DNA from 2 places in the Paenarthrobacter aromaticivorans genome. Region 2 is predicted to be linked to the other one. Evidence: predicted binding sites of a transcription regulator. Region 2 holds the regulator's gene; the other holds the start of a gene.
What was found. Region 2 encodes Rex, which represses fermentation and respiration genes when NADH is low (regulators of the CRP and FNR family bind a similar motif). Its sites were predicted from a motif close to CTTGTGAANNNNTTCACAAG; they were not measured.
Positions count from the first base shown of each region.

Region 1 (7,734 bases), on a different contig from region 2:
CATCCGCTGCTGCTCAAAGGCGTGAACTCCGTCGCCGCTACCTCGGCCAAGGGCTTGGCGGTGCATCGGCTGATCGAAGCGGGCACCGGACTCCTGACGGTCCACACCAACGGTGACTCCGCAGTCGGCGGCGTATCCGACGTATTGGCGGACGCCTTTGGCCTGGAGAACGTTGCTCCGCTTACTCCTGCCGCCAATGGCTTGCCCGAGGAAGGCATTGGCCGGGTTGGTGATCTTCCTGAGCTCATGACTCTTGGCGATTTCGCTGCCCGCGTCTTTGGGATGCTCCCCGCGGTGGCCGGAGGGGTCCGCGTGGCCGGTGACAAGGACGGTCTGCTACGGCGCGTCGCCGTCTGTGGTGGCGCTGGGGACAGCTTGTTCGATGCCGTCAGGGCCAGCCATGCGGATGTGTACGTGACGGCCGACATGCGGCACCACCCGGCGTCGGAAGCGCGGGAAGGCGCCGTCAACGGCCGTCCCTACCTCATTGACGTTTCGCATTTTGCCAGTGAATGGCTGTGGCTGCCCGTAGCCGCTGAAGCGCTCGGCAATGTACTTACAGATCAGGGCTACGACGTCGAGATCCGCGTGAGCAGCACCAATAGCGATCCCTGGGACTTCATACTCACTCCCGGCGGGGACTAGAGTCTAGAAGACACGGACGAACCCACTCAACAGTGGCCGTCCATCCGGAACTGATTCCCAGCTCCGGAAGCGACACAAGCGGAGGTAAGCGTGGCGAAAGCAGCACCGGCAGAACAACTGAAATTGCTTGAACTGCAGGGACTGGACGCCAAGCTCAAATCGTTGGCCGGCCGCCGGAAGGTGCTGGAAACAGATCCACGGATAGCTGACCTGCAGGATGCACTGAATGTAGCCAATGGTGAACTTGGCGCCGCCAAGATGGCGGTGCACGACGCCGAAGCCGAACTGCGTCGTTCCGAAGCGGACGTGGAGCAGGTCACCTCCCGCATCGAACGTGACGAGGCCAGGCTCAACAGCGGAACCGGTCTCTCCAAGGACCTGGTGGCGCTTCAGAGTGACATCGCATCCCTTAACAAACGCCGCTCGGACCTTGAGGACGTTGAGCTTGAAATCCTGGAGCGTTTAGACACCCTGCGGGAGCGCCAGGCCGCGCAACAGACCATCGTGGATGACATCCAGGGTTCATTTGCCGGCATCCGCGCAGAATTGGATGAGGCGATTGCTGAAATCGCCGCCGAGGAAACCCTGGTCCGCGGGCAACGTGCCGCGTTCGCGGAGGCCCTCGACGCCGGAATGCTTGCAGTCTATGAGAAGACGATCGCCAAGCGCGGCGTGGGCGCCGCCAGGCTCTTTCACGGTAAATCGGAAGGTTCAGGCATGATGCTCAGCCCCGGCGACCTCGCTGAAGTCAAGGCTGCGGCTGACGACGACATCGTTTTCTGCCCGGACTCCGGATGCATCCTGGTCCGTTCGGCGGAGTGGAACTGACCTAGCTGCCCAGAATGATATTCAGGGCGTGTGGCTTGCGGGCCGTGCCGGAAACGAGTTCCGCCATCCAGACCTCCGTGGCCGCTTTCAGCAGTTGATCAGGTGTTGCGGGCGCCTTGCCACGCCTGGTCAGCAGATGCCTGGCAAACTCACCCCGCGTGTGTTTGGCGAAGTGGCTGACCACCGTGCGCTTGCCGTTTGCCTCGTTGAAAACATTCACCGTCACGGTTTGCGGTGCTGGTGGAGCCCACGCAGCTGCATACGTGCTGGAGCGGCAATCAACCAGCAATTCTCCTTCAGCCCGTTCGGCGAGGGCCGCATTCAGGTTCGGCTTCCAGAACGAGGCGAGGCGTCCGACGTCGGGCAGTGCCGTTCCCATGGAAAGCCGGTAAGCCGGCACATGGTCACCAAAACCGATGGCACCCCATAATGCCGAAACCACCAAAATCGATTCGGTTGCCTTGCGTCGTTGGGCCGGCGTCATGGAATTAAAGCCGAGCGCGTCATACAGGACTCCGGAGTAGACCTGGTGGGCCGGCGCCGCTGGTTCCGCATGCAGCCGGGTATTACGTTCGACGTCGTCCTTCAGCGAGGCGCCGACGCCAAGCAATGCCAGGGCGTCCTCGTGCGCGCTAACCGTGCCCAACGATTCCAGGACCTTGGCGCGGTACGGGTTGAGCTCCGGAAAGCTGAGCGACTCCCATTCGACGGCGGGACCTTTGACGGCGGGGGTCTTGCCTTCGGAAGGCGGCAGCAGAATCAGCACCAGACGATATTACCGGGGACGGAGGCAACCCTCGACGCCGGTAGACTGTACGGCGGATGGGTTGACCAGGCGGTCGCGCGTCACGCAAGTGGCTCGAGGAACGTCCGGGCTCCGCAGAGCAGGGTGGTGGGTAACGCCCACTCGGGGTAACCCGCAGGCCAGTGCCACAGAAAACAGACCGCCTGCGTGTGGTGATGCTTGCATCAGCACACGGCAGGTAAGGGTGAAACGGTGGTGTAAGAGACCACCAGCTCCCTGGGTGACCGGGGAGGCTAGGTAAACCCCACCCGGAGCAAGGCCAGACAGGACACGTTTGAGGGCTGCTCGCCCGAGTGTCCGGGTAGGCTGCTGGAGGGCGCCGGCAACGGCGTTCGTAGATGGATGGCCGCCACTCCTTTGCCGGCAACGGCAAGGGATGACAGAACCCGGCGTATCGGTCAACCCATCCACACATTTGCCACTGAGGTCCCAAGCATGTGACTACATTGTGACTGCCATGTGAGTGATTTCACGCTCCCCGGCGCCCAAGAGGGCACCCTTCCGCCTTAGACTTGTTATGAACGTAGATGTTCTGCCGCCGGGACTGCGTTCGCAGCCGGCGGTCTTTTCTTTGCAATCGTTCAAGGCGCTGTGGGCGGACCGAAGCCCGGCCAGTGCTCGTGCCGCAGGATTACTCCGGGCGGCCGCCATCTGCATACGAGGACGTATGTGGTTGACCCAAGGAAGGTAGTTCTGTGAGCCAGACGTCAGATTCTTGTCTTGATAAGTGGATGGGCCGGGAGGCTCTCGCCGAGGCCATGATTCCGGTAATCGGCCGGTTGTACCGGGAAAACAACGTGGTCACGAGCATCCACGGCCGGAGCCTGATCAACAAGTCGACCATGAACATCCTGAAGGCCCACCGCTTTGCGCGCCGGATGAGCAACACCGAGCTCCTGCTCGAAGAAACTGCACCCCTGTTGAACGCGCTTGCTGAGCTGGAACTCGGCGCGGCTGCGATCGACATTGCCCGTCTCACGGAGAAGTTCCGCGTCGAGGGCCACGGCACCTCCTTGGATGAGTTCCTGCGGTCTGAGCTCGCCGAAATCGTCGGAAAGCGTGGCGCTGATGACCGCACCAGCACCGACGTCGTGCTGTACGGCTTCGGCCGCATCGGCCGCCTCCTGGCCCGCATCCTGATTGAAAAAGCCGGTGGCGGGCATGGCCTGCGGCTGCGTGCCATCGTCGTCCGCAAGGGCGCCGAGAACGACCTCGTCAAGCGCGCCAGCCTCCTGCGCCGCGACTCCGTACACGGTTCCTTTGAAGGAACCATTCGCGTGGACGAAGAAGCCAACACCATCACCGCCAACGGTGTTCAGATCCAGGTCATCTACTCCGACAACCCCGCAACCGTGGACTACACCGCCTATGGCATCGAGGATGCCCTGGTAGTGGACAACACCGGGCGTTGGCGCGATGCTGAGGGCCTGTCCCAGCACCTGCAAAGCAAGGGTGTTGCGCGCGTCCTGCTGACGGCGCCGGGCAAGGGCGATCTGAAGAACATCGTCCACGGAATCAACCAGTCCGACATCTCCGATGACGACAAGATCGTCACGGCTGCGTCGTGCACAACCAACGCCATCACGCCGGTGCTGAAGGCCATCAACGACAAATTCGGTATCATCCACGGCCACGTTGAAACGGTGCACTCGTTCACGAACGACCAAAACCTGATCGACAACTTCCACAAGGGCGATCGCCGCGGCCGTTCGGCGGCCCTGAACATGGTTATCACGGAGACGGGTGCAGCCAAGGCTGTTGCCAAGGCGCTTCCGGAACTCCAGGGCAAGCTCACCGGCAACGCGATCCGCGTACCTACCCCGGATGTGTCCATGGCGATCCTCAACCTCAACCTTGCCAAGGGCACCACGCGCGATGAGGTTAACGACTACCTCCGCGAAATGTCGCTGCACTCGCAGTTGCGCAAGCAGATCGACTACATCGACTCTCCGGACGTTGTCTCCACCGACTTCGTCGGTTCCCGCCGGGCAGGCATCGTTGATGGCCTGGCCACTATTTCCAACGACAAGAACCTCGTTCTCTACGTTTGGTACGACAACGAATTCGGCTACTCCTGCCAGGTAGTCCGTGTCATGGAGGAAATGGCCGGCGTAAACCCGCCGTCCTTCCCTGCCCGCGACATCGTGGCGCCTATTGCAGTGCTTGAGGCAGCGAACGCCTAAGCCGGAAGTATTCACGGGTTTCCCGGCTGAGTTACTGGTATCAGCCGGGAAACCTGACCAAAATGGGTTCATGGAAAATGAATCAACTTTGGAACACGAGACAACGCTGGAACATGCGCTGGATGTAGCACGGGCCAACCACAAGCAGGCACAGAAACTGCTGGACCACGCCATTGCAGCAAACGCCGCGGGGGACGTCAGCGACGAGCGCGTCCAGCAATTGCGCACGCTGCTGGAGGTGGCTGCTGAAGACCTCCAACGCGTTATGCGCGAGCAGTAACCCGGGGAAGTTCCCCACACTGCAGTGTGACTTCTCCTACACACTGTGAATATCGGCTCTGACTGTCGGTGCCGTGTCCTACGCTCGTAGGACACCACCCACCCCGACTGGACGGAGCCCCTTGAGTATCACCTGGTCTGCCTACAAACGCGCGCGCAGACGATCACGCCAAGCTTGGGCCATTCTAGGATTAGTAGCCGCAACCCTCGCGGCAGGCCTGTCTTGGTTCTTCACCACAGGCCAGTTCAACGCAGCCGAGCCATGGGTCTCCGGTCCCAGTGATGCGCCGGTCTTTAATCCCGCTTGGATGAAACCCATTGCCGGGATCGAGGCCGTTCCCGCGGAGAAGGCAAGCGCGGCACTCGCACAGCTGGAAGTTAAGGGACGGGCATCCCAGGAAGACTATGAGCGAACCGCATTCGGCCAGGCATGGCTGGATGCCGATCGAAACGGATGCGACACCAGGAACGACATCTTGCGCAGGGACCTGTCGTCCGTGGAGTTCACCAGCGGCTCCTCATGCAGGGTTGCCACTGGAGAGTTCCAGGAACCCTACACGGGTGCGCACGTGACCTTCCGCCGAGGTCAGGACACCAGCGCTGATGTTCAGATCGACCACATTGTGGCTTTGGCCGACGCATGGCAGAAGGGTGCCAAGCAATTAACGGTGCAGCAACGCCAAAGGCTGGCAAATGATCCGTTGAACCTGATTGCGGCTGATGGCGCCGAGAATGTGAAGAAGGGCGCAGGCGACGCCGCCACTTGGCTGCCGCCGAACAAGAACTTCCGGTGTCACTACGTAGCACGGCAGATCTCCGTCAAGGCAGCCTACAAGCTCTGGGTCACCCAGGCGGAGAAGGACGCCATGATGCGCGTCCTCTCTTCCTGTCCGGATCAGCAAACCATTTACAGTGCCAGGTGACCGTGTCCCAGTTGCCAGGTACCGCCGTCGTCGATTCTCTCCAGGACAACGCGCTGAAGGGAGGTCTCCCGCGGTAGCCGGTCCAGGCCCTCAAGCCCCCGGTGCCGAAACGTGAAATAAACCGCATCAGTGGGCGCATCGGTGCACCTGTCCAGTGTGAAACGGCGGGCGAAGGATGCGATGTTGCTGTTTGGAAGCCTTTTAACCAGGTAGGGATCCAGCATCCAGGACTCGCACGTGGCCACAGTGGCTGGCTTGTCCGGGAAATAGTGCGGAAAGAACGAACGTGCCTCGTCAAAGCTGGCGTCTACCAGGGCGGGGGAGAGGCCTCCGTCCTCGGGAATGTGGATACCCAAGACCCAATCGGATGCGTACGCCACGTTGCCCTCAGGCCCGTCGTCACGAGGGCTCCGGATCAAATGAAATTGCAACCGGCCGAGCCGGAACAGATTCCCTGCCATATGCAACGTCAGCCAGCCCCAGGTGTCCAGGCCGAAACGTCCATGAACGCGGCGGTTGATGCGGAGCTGGAGCCCCACGTCCGCGAGGGTGGCTGCTGACACGTCGGCGCTGATTCCCAGTTCCAAATGGTATGAGTGGACTCTGGGTGCGAAGCGGAGCAGCGCCTCGACCCAGACACTCTCCCCAGGCTGCCTGGGCGAAACTGCGTCGGCCGAAATACTGTCGGCCGGAAAAGTGCCAAGCCGTTGCTGCAGCAGCTCCAATGCTTCCAAGACGTTGCCACTGGGGTTTCCGTCCAAGAGCGCGGCGCATTCCATGGCGTCCTCGCCGGTAATGTCCAGGAGCTCGAACAATTCTGCATGGGGCGCTTGGGTCATCGAAATCAGTGTCCGAAAGGATCGGGGTCGACGCCAGGCATCCATGTCAATCCGGGAACGCCCCAACCGTTCTTCTTGGCCTGCTTCATTGCCTTCCGGGCATATCGGTCCACAAGGCGGTTGACGTAAAGCTTGCCGTCCAAATGGTCGTACTCGTGTTGCATGACTCGAGCGAACCAGCCTGTAGCCTCGAAATCCACCGGTTTCCCGTCACCGTCAAAGCCTTGCACGCGGGCCCATTCAGCGCGCTGCAGAGGGTAGTGCTCTCCGGGGAAGGACAGGCAGCCTTCAACGTGCTCTTCCGGGTCCGGGAGGGCTCCGGAGATCTTTGAGAGCGTCAACACGGGATTGACCAGAACGCCTTGATCCGGGGCGTCGTCGTCGTTGGTGTACTTATACACAAAGATGCGCTTCCCGACTCCAACCTGGGGTGCGGCGAGACCCACTCCGTTCGCGGCTTCATTGGTTTCGAACATGTCCGCGATGAGTTTTCGGAGATCGTCATCGAATACTTCGACTTCAGTTGCCCGACGATGCAAAACGGGTTCGCCCCAAATGGTCACAGGGAGGACGGTCATGTCAGCTCTTCCTTGGTCGGGCCAAAACAAAACAAAGGCCGCACCGGATAACCGGTGCGGCCTTTGTGGAAACCGGCTTCTAAGCCAATCTCGGCGGGGTGAGCGACGGGGGTTGAACCCGCGACCTCCTGGACCACAACCAGGCGCTCTGCCAACTGAGCTACGCCCACCATGTGCCTTTTTCGGTAAGTCCGTATGACCGGCATTCCGTGAAGGCAACGACAAATAGCTTACCTGCTGTTTTGGGGTGAAAAGTCCACTTTTGCCGGTTTCGACGAAAAAACCTTCAAAAATGGCGCAGATCACATAGTCTCTGTTGAACTCAGAGTCTCAGCAGTGGCCGTGATGTCCTTGGAGATGCGCTGGGCGGTAGCAGTGTCAGGACCAGGGGCGGGTACAAAAACGGCCTGCCTGTAGTAGCGGAGCTCGTCGATGGAATCCTTGATGTCGCCCAGTGCGCGATGTCCGCCATGCTTGGCGGGCGACTGGAAGTAGGCCCGCGGGAACCAGCGGCGCGAGAGTTCCTTGATGGTACTGACATCGATCACGCGATAGTGGAGGTGCTCCACAATGTTCGGCATGTCCCTGGCCAGGAACATCCTGTCCGTGCCCACCGAGTTGCCTCCCAACGGGGCCTTGCGTGGGTCCGGAACC
Region 1 is NZ_JAHOPC010000008.1:16,958-24,691, forward strand. It holds gene KSW38_RS13530 (Nif3-like dinuclear metal center hexameric protein) at 1-645, shown strand, start outside; gene KSW38_RS13535 (zinc ribbon domain-containing protein) at 736-1,473, shown strand; gene KSW38_RS13540 (YaaA family protein) at 1,475-2,239, opposite strand; RNA gene rnpB (RNase P RNA component class A) at 2,297-2,688, shown strand; gene KSW38_RS13550 (glyceraldehyde-3-phosphate dehydrogenase) at 2,974-4,461, shown strand; gene KSW38_RS13555 (hypothetical protein) at 4,532-4,741, shown strand; gene KSW38_RS13560 (HNH endonuclease family protein) at 4,863-5,663, shown strand; gene KSW38_RS13565 (acyltransferase domain-containing protein) at 5,648-6,502, opposite strand; gene def (peptide deformylase) at 6,508-7,080, opposite strand; tRNA gene KSW38_RS13575 (tRNA-His) at 7,178-7,250, opposite strand; gene orn (oligoribonuclease) at 7,383-7,734, opposite strand, start outside.
Region 1: KSW38_RS13550 (glyceraldehyde-3-phosphate dehydrogenase) is a predicted target of Rex. The motif match lies at 2,735-2,754, and genes of this name have one in related genera.

Region 2 (7,734 bases):
CGACCCGCACAATCTTGCCGTCGTCGTCCAGGACCAGGGATGTCAGGGAGGTCAAAGTGCACTCACGCTTACGGGGGTCGTGCGCTAGCCGACGGCCCTCGGCGGACCGGCGGGTGGACCAGATGGGAAGCTGATGGCTGACGAGGATCGCTTCAGCGCCGTCGCCACCCAGTTCGATGGCCTTGACGCGTGCGTCTTCAACGGCAGCCAGGACCCGCGCTGCTTGCTCTTTATAGGGCTCGCCCCAAGACGGCCGCAGGGGGTTCCGGAAGTAGAACCAGTGCTTGGGTTTCAGGAATTCGCTGCGCGTGGGGTGGAGTCCCTCGAAGTGGTTCTCTGCTTCGATGATCCTGGGGTCCGTGTGGATGTCGAGATGGAGCGCCTCAGCAGTGGGCTGTGCCGTTTCCTGGGCGCGCGTGAGCGGCGAGGCGACCAAGTGGACAATCTTGGCACCCTCGCTCGCACGGACAGCGAAGTGCTCGGCCAGCATGCGGGCCATCTCCCGGCCCCGCTCGGAAAGATGGAATTCAGGCAGCCGGCCATAGAGGACGCCATCGGGATTATGGACCTCGCCATGGCGAAGCAGATGGACAGTTGCTTGGGGCATGTTTACCAGTTTCTCAAAGAAGCGGGGCGATCCGAAATCTTCTACCGCTAGTAGAACTCAAAGTTTTCTCAAAATGTTCCGTGGAGTTGGAATAAAAGATGCATATGCATGTTTATACTAGACACGAAGCTCGGTTGACGTTTCAAGTAAATGCATCAACCAGTCGGCCGGGCAAGCAAGCGGTACCTTCCACTACATACAGGAGCAACATCATGATGACCCTTCCCGCCAACGTCACCACCGGCATCTGGACCCTCGACGCTTCCCACAGCGAGATCGGCTTCACGGTCCGCCACGCAGGTATTAGCAAGGTCCGCGGTGTCTTCAAGGACGCCGACGCTACCCTCGAAGTTGGCGAGACGCTGACTGACTCGAAGGTCACCGCAACCATCCGGACGGCCAGCTTTGACTCCGGCGATGTCAACCGCGATGGCCACGTCAAGGGCGAAGACTTCTTCGATGTGGAGAAGTTCCCGGAGATCACCTTCGTCTCCCGCCACGTCAAGGCAAACGGCGACGGCTTCGATCTTGTGGGCGATCTCACCATCAAGGGAATCACCAGGGAAGTTTCCATCGAAACCGAATTCAACGGTGTCGCCGTGGATCCCTTCGGCAACACCCGTGCAGGCGTCTCCGGCGAAACCACCATCAGCCGCAAGGACTTCGGCCTGACATGGAACGCAGTGCTCGAGGCCGGCGGCGTCCTGGTCAGCGACAAGGTTGTCATCAACTTGGAACTCGCGTTCATCGCACCGGCAGCTGCCTAGATCCACAGCAGCTTGCACGGCAGTCCCGAGTAAACGGCGCCCCGTCACAGTTCAGCTGTGGGGGCGCCGTTTCGCGTACTCAGAAGTCACCCTGCGATTATTCGGCAAACACCCTGTAGTTAGCTGCGAACCGGCTCCAAATCTCCTATGCATCCTTCAACCTGCGGTCTAAAGTGATGCCATGAGTAACCCAGACGAAGCACCACAGCCTCAGCAGCCCGGCTCCCAGCCTCCGCAGCCCGGCAATGTTCCTCCTGCGGGTTACCAACCACCGCAGGGTTACCAACCACCGCAGGGCTACCAGCCGCCGTCGCAACCTGGCCAGTATTCGCAGCCCGGACCGGGTCAGCAGGGCCAGCCAGGTGGTTTCCACTTCGAAATGCCCACCGACGGACCCCGCAACTTCAACGATGTCCTTCCGCAAGGTGGTTTCTCGGGCATCTTCAAGACCATGGGCCTGCCCACCGAGCTCAAAGTGTCCTACTTCATTTGGGTCATCTCGGGACTCCTGGGCCTCCTCTTTGGCCTCATTGGACTTTTCGCCATCATCGCCGCGTTCGCTTTCATGCCAGGAGTTGCAGCACTCCTTCTGGTTCTCCTGATCATCAGCCTTGCTGTTGCAGCCGCCCAGATAGTCCTCGCCATGAAGATGAAGGAAGGCAAGGAATGGGCACGCCTTGCCCTCACCGTCCTTGCCGCGGTTTCCCTGTTGCTCGCCATCTTTGGCTCCATCAACGCCGGCGGACCCGGTGCGGGCCTGGGTGGCAACTGGTTTGGTTTCCTGGTCAGCGCAGTCGCCGTTGTACTGATGTGGTTGCCGAACTCGCAGCTGTGGTTCAAGGCAGTAAAGGGCGCCGTCTAACCCTCCTGAAGTACCGGCGTCGGGCTCTCATCCAAGCCGCCCTGACAGGTGAACAAGGCCGTGGTGGTCCATTGGACCACCACGGCCTTCATCATGAAGGCGTACGCCATCGTGATGATTTCAGCTCAAGCAGGAAATTCCTGCGTGGGATCATCCGCAGCACCGGACCCCGGAGGTACGGTGGAAGCAGAACCAGGCTGGGGGCAGGGTCTTTTTGCTGATCCCGGCAGCCGTACCAGCAGTCGAACAAGCAAAGGAATGCCATGAGCAACCCTCCATACCCGCCGTCCAACGCCGGGGACGCCAATCCCGGCGATGCCAACACCGGTGATGCCAACAAGGGCGACGCCAACAAGCCTGAGCAGCCGGGCCAGCCATCCATGCCACAGTACGGTCAGCCCTCGGCACCGCAATATGGTCAGCAGACTCCCCAATATGGTCAGCAGCCGAGCGCTCCGCAGTACGGTCAGCAGTCCCCGGCTGCCCCGCAATATGGTCAGCCCCCGGCTCCCCAGTACGGCCAGCAGACTCCCCAATATGGTCAGCAGGCTCCGCAGTTTGGCCAGCAGCCATCTCCCTACGGTCAGCAGCCGTCTCCCTACGGTCAGCAGGCCCCGCAATACGGCCAGGACACCAACTGGCCCAGCCAGCAGCCAGGGCCTACCACCGTTCCCCAGATGGTCAACATCTCCTTCTGGATGATCATCGCGGCGGGCATCCTCTCCGCCATCAGCTCGCTGATCCTGGCCACCACCGGCTCGGATGCCTTCATCAACTCGATGATGCGGCAGGCCGCACAGCAGGGAACTGAATTCCCCCCAGGCTCCCTGGAAGGCATGCGTGGCGGTCTTGTCGTTGCCGCGATCGTTGGGGCCATCGTGTCCCTTGGCCTATACGCCTTGGTTGCGTTCCCAGTCCGCAAGGGCAAGAACTGGGCGAGGATCCTGGGCACCGTCTTCGCGGCAATCTCTGTCCTTGGCCTCGCCGGACTGTTCCAATTCGGTGCCACGTACGGCATCCTGCAGCTCTTGGTGATCCTGCTGGGAGTTGCCGCAATCGTCCTGCTGTACCTGCCGGCGTCGGCTCCGTACTTCCGCAAGCCGCAGCCCTTCGGCAACCCATACCAGAACCCTTACGGCCGCTAAGCCAACAAGCTTGCTGCCATAACGTCAGCGGGCGCGGACCCGGTAAGGCTAGACAGCCTGACCCGGTGTTTGCGCCCGTTGTGCGTGGTAGGCCAGGATCTGCAGCTCGGTGGCCATGTCCACCTTGCGGAGGTTCACGTGCGGCGGAACCTGCAGGAGAACTGGAGCAAAGCTCAGGATGCTCCGGATTCCAGCAGCGATGACGCGATCACAGACTTCCTGGGCCACTGTGGCGGGCAAAGCCAGCACCACCATGTTGGTATGGGTGCGCTCCAGGACACGTTCAAGTTCCGCTGAATCGCTGACCCGCAACCAACCCACCTCGTTGCCGATCACCATGGGGTCTGCATCGAATATAGCCACGACGTCGAAGCCCCGGGACTCGAAGCCGCCATACCGCGCCAGCGCCTTGCCGAGGTTACCGGCACCGACAATCGCGACCTTCCAGTCGTGCGTCAGGCCAAGGGCTGCGGCAATGTGACGGCTGAGGTACTGGACTTCATAGCCCACGCCGCGGGTCCCGTACGAGCCGACGTAGGAGAGATCCTTACGCAGTGTGGAGGAGCTGACGCCTGAAGCCTCGGCCAACGCGTCCGATGACACACGTTCCACGCCTTCTGCCAGGAGCGAGTTGAGCGCGCGCAAATAGAGAGTCATCCGGGCCACAGCCGCGGGCGGGATCTGCTTGGCGGCAGGTTCGTGGTCCCCGCTTGTTGCCCCCGGGGACGGTTCCAGCGCAGTCACGGTTTTCTCCATTGCGTCGCTTGTTGTTCCACTCTATGGCCCTTGGCCGGACTCAACAAAAGCCGGTACTTCCGGGTAACAGAGTCCTCTGGCCCTCAGCCTTCGAGGACTCTTTTCAAAGTACGGGTCAAGCGCTGCTCGTCGATCTTCCAAAAGTCGCGCTGGACCCCATCCACCAGCACCACTGGAATTTCCTCCGCGTAACGCTGCTGCAGTTCTGCGTTACCGTCGATTGCCTGCTCGGTCCACGGGACGCCCAGTTCCGAGGTAACGCGCTCGACGGCGGCACGCGCCTCCGTGCATAGGTGGCAGTCAGCTTTGGTGAGGAGAACGACGTCGGGAATAGCCATGTCACAACGGTAACCGCCCGAACGCTCTCTCACATCCCACCCCCTCCCGGCCATCCTTCTCTCACATCCCACCCCCTCCCGGCCATCCTTCTCTCACATCCCACCCCCTGCCGGCCGAACGCTCTCTCACATCCCACCCCCTCCCGGCCATCCTTCTCTCACATCCTCTAGGGCAGCCCCCACCGTGCGCCCTCAACGCTGGGCTCTGGCGATTGACTAGACTCAAGGCATGCCCGACGAGAAGAACGCCGCTGTGGTCGCTGACGCCAAAGTGCAGCAGCACACAGGCGAAGCCGCTTTCTTCGACGTCGATAACACGCTGATGAAGGGCGCCAGCCTCTTCCACGTGGCTCGCAAGATGTACGAACGCAAGGCCTTCACACTGTCCCAGGCGGCCGGCTTCGCTTGGAAGCAGTTCAAGTTTGTGATGCGTGGCGAGAACATGGACGACGTCCATGCCGTGCGCGATTCCGCTCTGACCCTGGCAGCCGGGATCACCGTCGAGGACATCAAAGCCCTGGGCGAAGAAGTTTATGACGAAATGATCGAGTCCCGGATCTGGCCTGGGACGAAGGCCCTTGCGGAGCAGCACCTTCGTGTCGGCCGGAGGGTGTGGCTAGTGACCGCCACGCCGATTGAGGTTGCCACAGTCATTTCCAAAAGGCTCGGTCTGACAGGCGCGCTGGGAACCGTGGGTGAGGTCCATGACGGAATGTATACCGGAAAGCTAGTAGGCGACATCCTGCACGGGCCGGCTAAGGCCATCGCGGTCCAACTAGTGGCTGAGCAGGAAGGCTTGGACTTGGATCACTGCTGGGCTTACAGCGACTCCGCCAACGACATCCCACTGCTCACCATGGTGGGTCACCCCGTGGTGATCAACCCCGACTCCAAGCTGCGCCGGCATGCCCGCGACAACAACTGGCCGGTCTACGATTTCCGGTCCGGACGCCGTGCAGCAACGCTCGGGCTGAAGGCGGCAACCGTGGGTGGCGCCATTTATGGGCTGTGGCGTGGATTCTCAAAGTTCCGCGGCCCCCGCTAACCGTTCTTCTCTCACATCCCGACGCCTTTCCACCGTTCTTCTCTCACATCCCGCCCCGTTTCCACCGTTCTTCTCTCACATCCCGCCCCGCCAGTCGGAGGCCTGTGGATAACTTCTGCACGCTCAGCTGCTTCCAAGGAACAATGCGGGTATGCAGAATTCGCTACTCAACCCATCAAGCCCGGTCTTGGGGCCCTTCAGCCTGAACGAAGCCAAAGCAGCGGGCATCGATCCCTCAGTCATTTGGCGCAACAGCAACATCGTTCCCGTTAGCCGTGGCTTGTACCGGCCAAGTGATTGGGATTTCGACCTTGCGTCAGCCGCCCGTTCACTCTCCTCCGCCAGCCCTGGCGCTTGGATCTCCCATACAACTGCCGCCAGGCTCCATGGTCTTGTATTGCCAGCGTGGCTATCGGATTCAAACGAATTGCACTTGAGCAAACCGCGACATCTGCCGTCGGTCCGGCGCAAAGGCATCATCGGGCACACCCAAACGCTCTTCGAGGGAGAGATTGAGCAAGTCCAAGGAATTTGGATGAGCACTCGAGCCCGAACATGGCTGGATTTGGCGCGTCGTCTTCCCCTTCATGACCTCGTATGCGTGGCAGATCAGTTGATTCGCATTCCACGGCCCGACTTTGAGGGGCGCGTTGCGCCGTTCGCTACTGCTGAGGAGCTTCGGAGCATGGTCGAACGGCACAAAAACCGCCAAGGCGTCGTCCGGGCACGGGAAGCCCTGGACCTTATGCGCGTCGGGGCCGACTCGGCTCCCGAGACTTTGCTTCGTTTGGCCATGTTTGATGCCAACTTGCCGGAACCTCAGCTCCAGGTGATGCTCCGTCCGAACGACCCCTTCTCGCCTTCAGCGGACTTGGGTTTCAAGAGCCGTCGCCTCGCGATCCAGTACGACGGCGGCCATCACCTTGAGGAGGAGCAGATGCATAGCGATCGGCGCAGGGATAAAGCATTTAGGGCAGCCGGTTGGACTGTCCTTGTCTTTGGAAAAGAGGACCAGGCGGACAATTTTGGCAGCGCCGTTCGGCAGATCAAGAGGGCGCTACGGACTGCATGGGTAGATCCATCCGTTGCATCCGGGTTTGCCAGGAACACGACGTGAGAGAAGATCCGGCCACACCCCGCAGGACGTGAGAGAAGATCCGGCCCACACCCCGCAGGATGTGAGAGAAGATCCGGCCCACACCCTGCAGGATGTGAGAGAAGATCCGGCCAGAAGCGTCCCGATGTGAGAGAGGAACAGCCAAAATGCCGCAGGATGTGAGAGAGCGTTGGGATGCAAAAATGCCCGCTGCCTTGGAAGGCAACGGGCATTCACGCTTGGTGAAGTATCTCTACTTCTTATTGCGGCGCTGGTGGCGAGTCTTGCGAAGCAGCTTGCGGTGCTTCTTCTTGGCCATACGCTTGCGGCGCTTCTTAATAACTGAACCCACGAAAGTTCCTTACAAACTAGATGAAGGTCCTGTCTGTTGGAACGGATCCGCGGACTAGCAGCAGACAGTACAACTGACAGATTCTTACATTGACGTAAAACGTTCCTTAACAGAGTACCGCTTCAAAGGGGCACCCCGTGACCACGGTCCGCGGGACGGACTGCGGCGCCCTCAGGCGGTCTCCGATTGTCCGTCGACCACAGCACCCTTGAGGTACTGGGCCACGGCTTCCTCAGGCACCCGGAAGGAGCGGCCAAACCTGACGGCAGGCATTTCCCCGGAGTGGACCAGGCGATACACAGTCATTTTGGAAACACGCAGGACGTCGGCTACTTCAGCCACAGTCATGAAACGCGCATTCGAGAAGTTAGTCTCCGCGGACATTTCCCATATTCCTTTGCTCTCAGCCGGACAGGACACCCCCAGTAGAACGGTGTGCCGATGCTGAGCCATCAAACAACCATGTGCTAGATACTCTAGAGGCTGAAGTGACCAATGTGAAAGCATTTCGGCTAAGTGGGACTCTACTCCGCGGCTACTCCCCCGAAACCAGCCGGCGCTTCCGAGCCGATGCAGCGAGCTGCTCCAGGACTGAAGCGGTGACATCCCATTCCATGCAGGCATCGGTCACGCTCTGGCCGTAGACGAGTTCCTGCTCACCAGCCAGCTGCTTGGCCACGTCGAGGTTCTGCGCCCCGCCTACCAGGAAGCTCTCCAGCATCACGCCGGCAACAGGAGAAGAGGTACCCGCCTCGAGTTGCGCGCC
Region 2 is NZ_JAHOPC010000017.1:34,841-42,574, reverse strand. It holds gene KSW38_RS20740 (histidine phosphatase family protein) at 1-607, opposite strand, end outside; gene KSW38_RS20735 (YceI family protein) at 823-1,374, shown strand; gene KSW38_RS20730 (hypothetical protein) at 1,556-2,236, shown strand; gene KSW38_RS20725 (hypothetical protein) at 2,500-3,381, shown strand; gene KSW38_RS20720 (redox-sensing transcriptional repressor Rex) at 3,430-4,137, opposite strand; gene KSW38_RS20715 (glutaredoxin family protein) at 4,221-4,475, opposite strand; gene KSW38_RS20710 (HAD family hydrolase) at 4,705-5,520, shown strand; gene KSW38_RS20705 (DUF559 domain-containing protein) at 5,672-6,637, shown strand; gene KSW38_RS20700 (30S ribosomal protein bS22) at 6,870-6,968, opposite strand; gene KSW38_RS20695 (helix-turn-helix domain-containing protein) at 7,140-7,352, opposite strand; gene KSW38_RS20690 (3-deoxy-7-phosphoheptulonate synthase) at 7,504-7,734, opposite strand, start outside.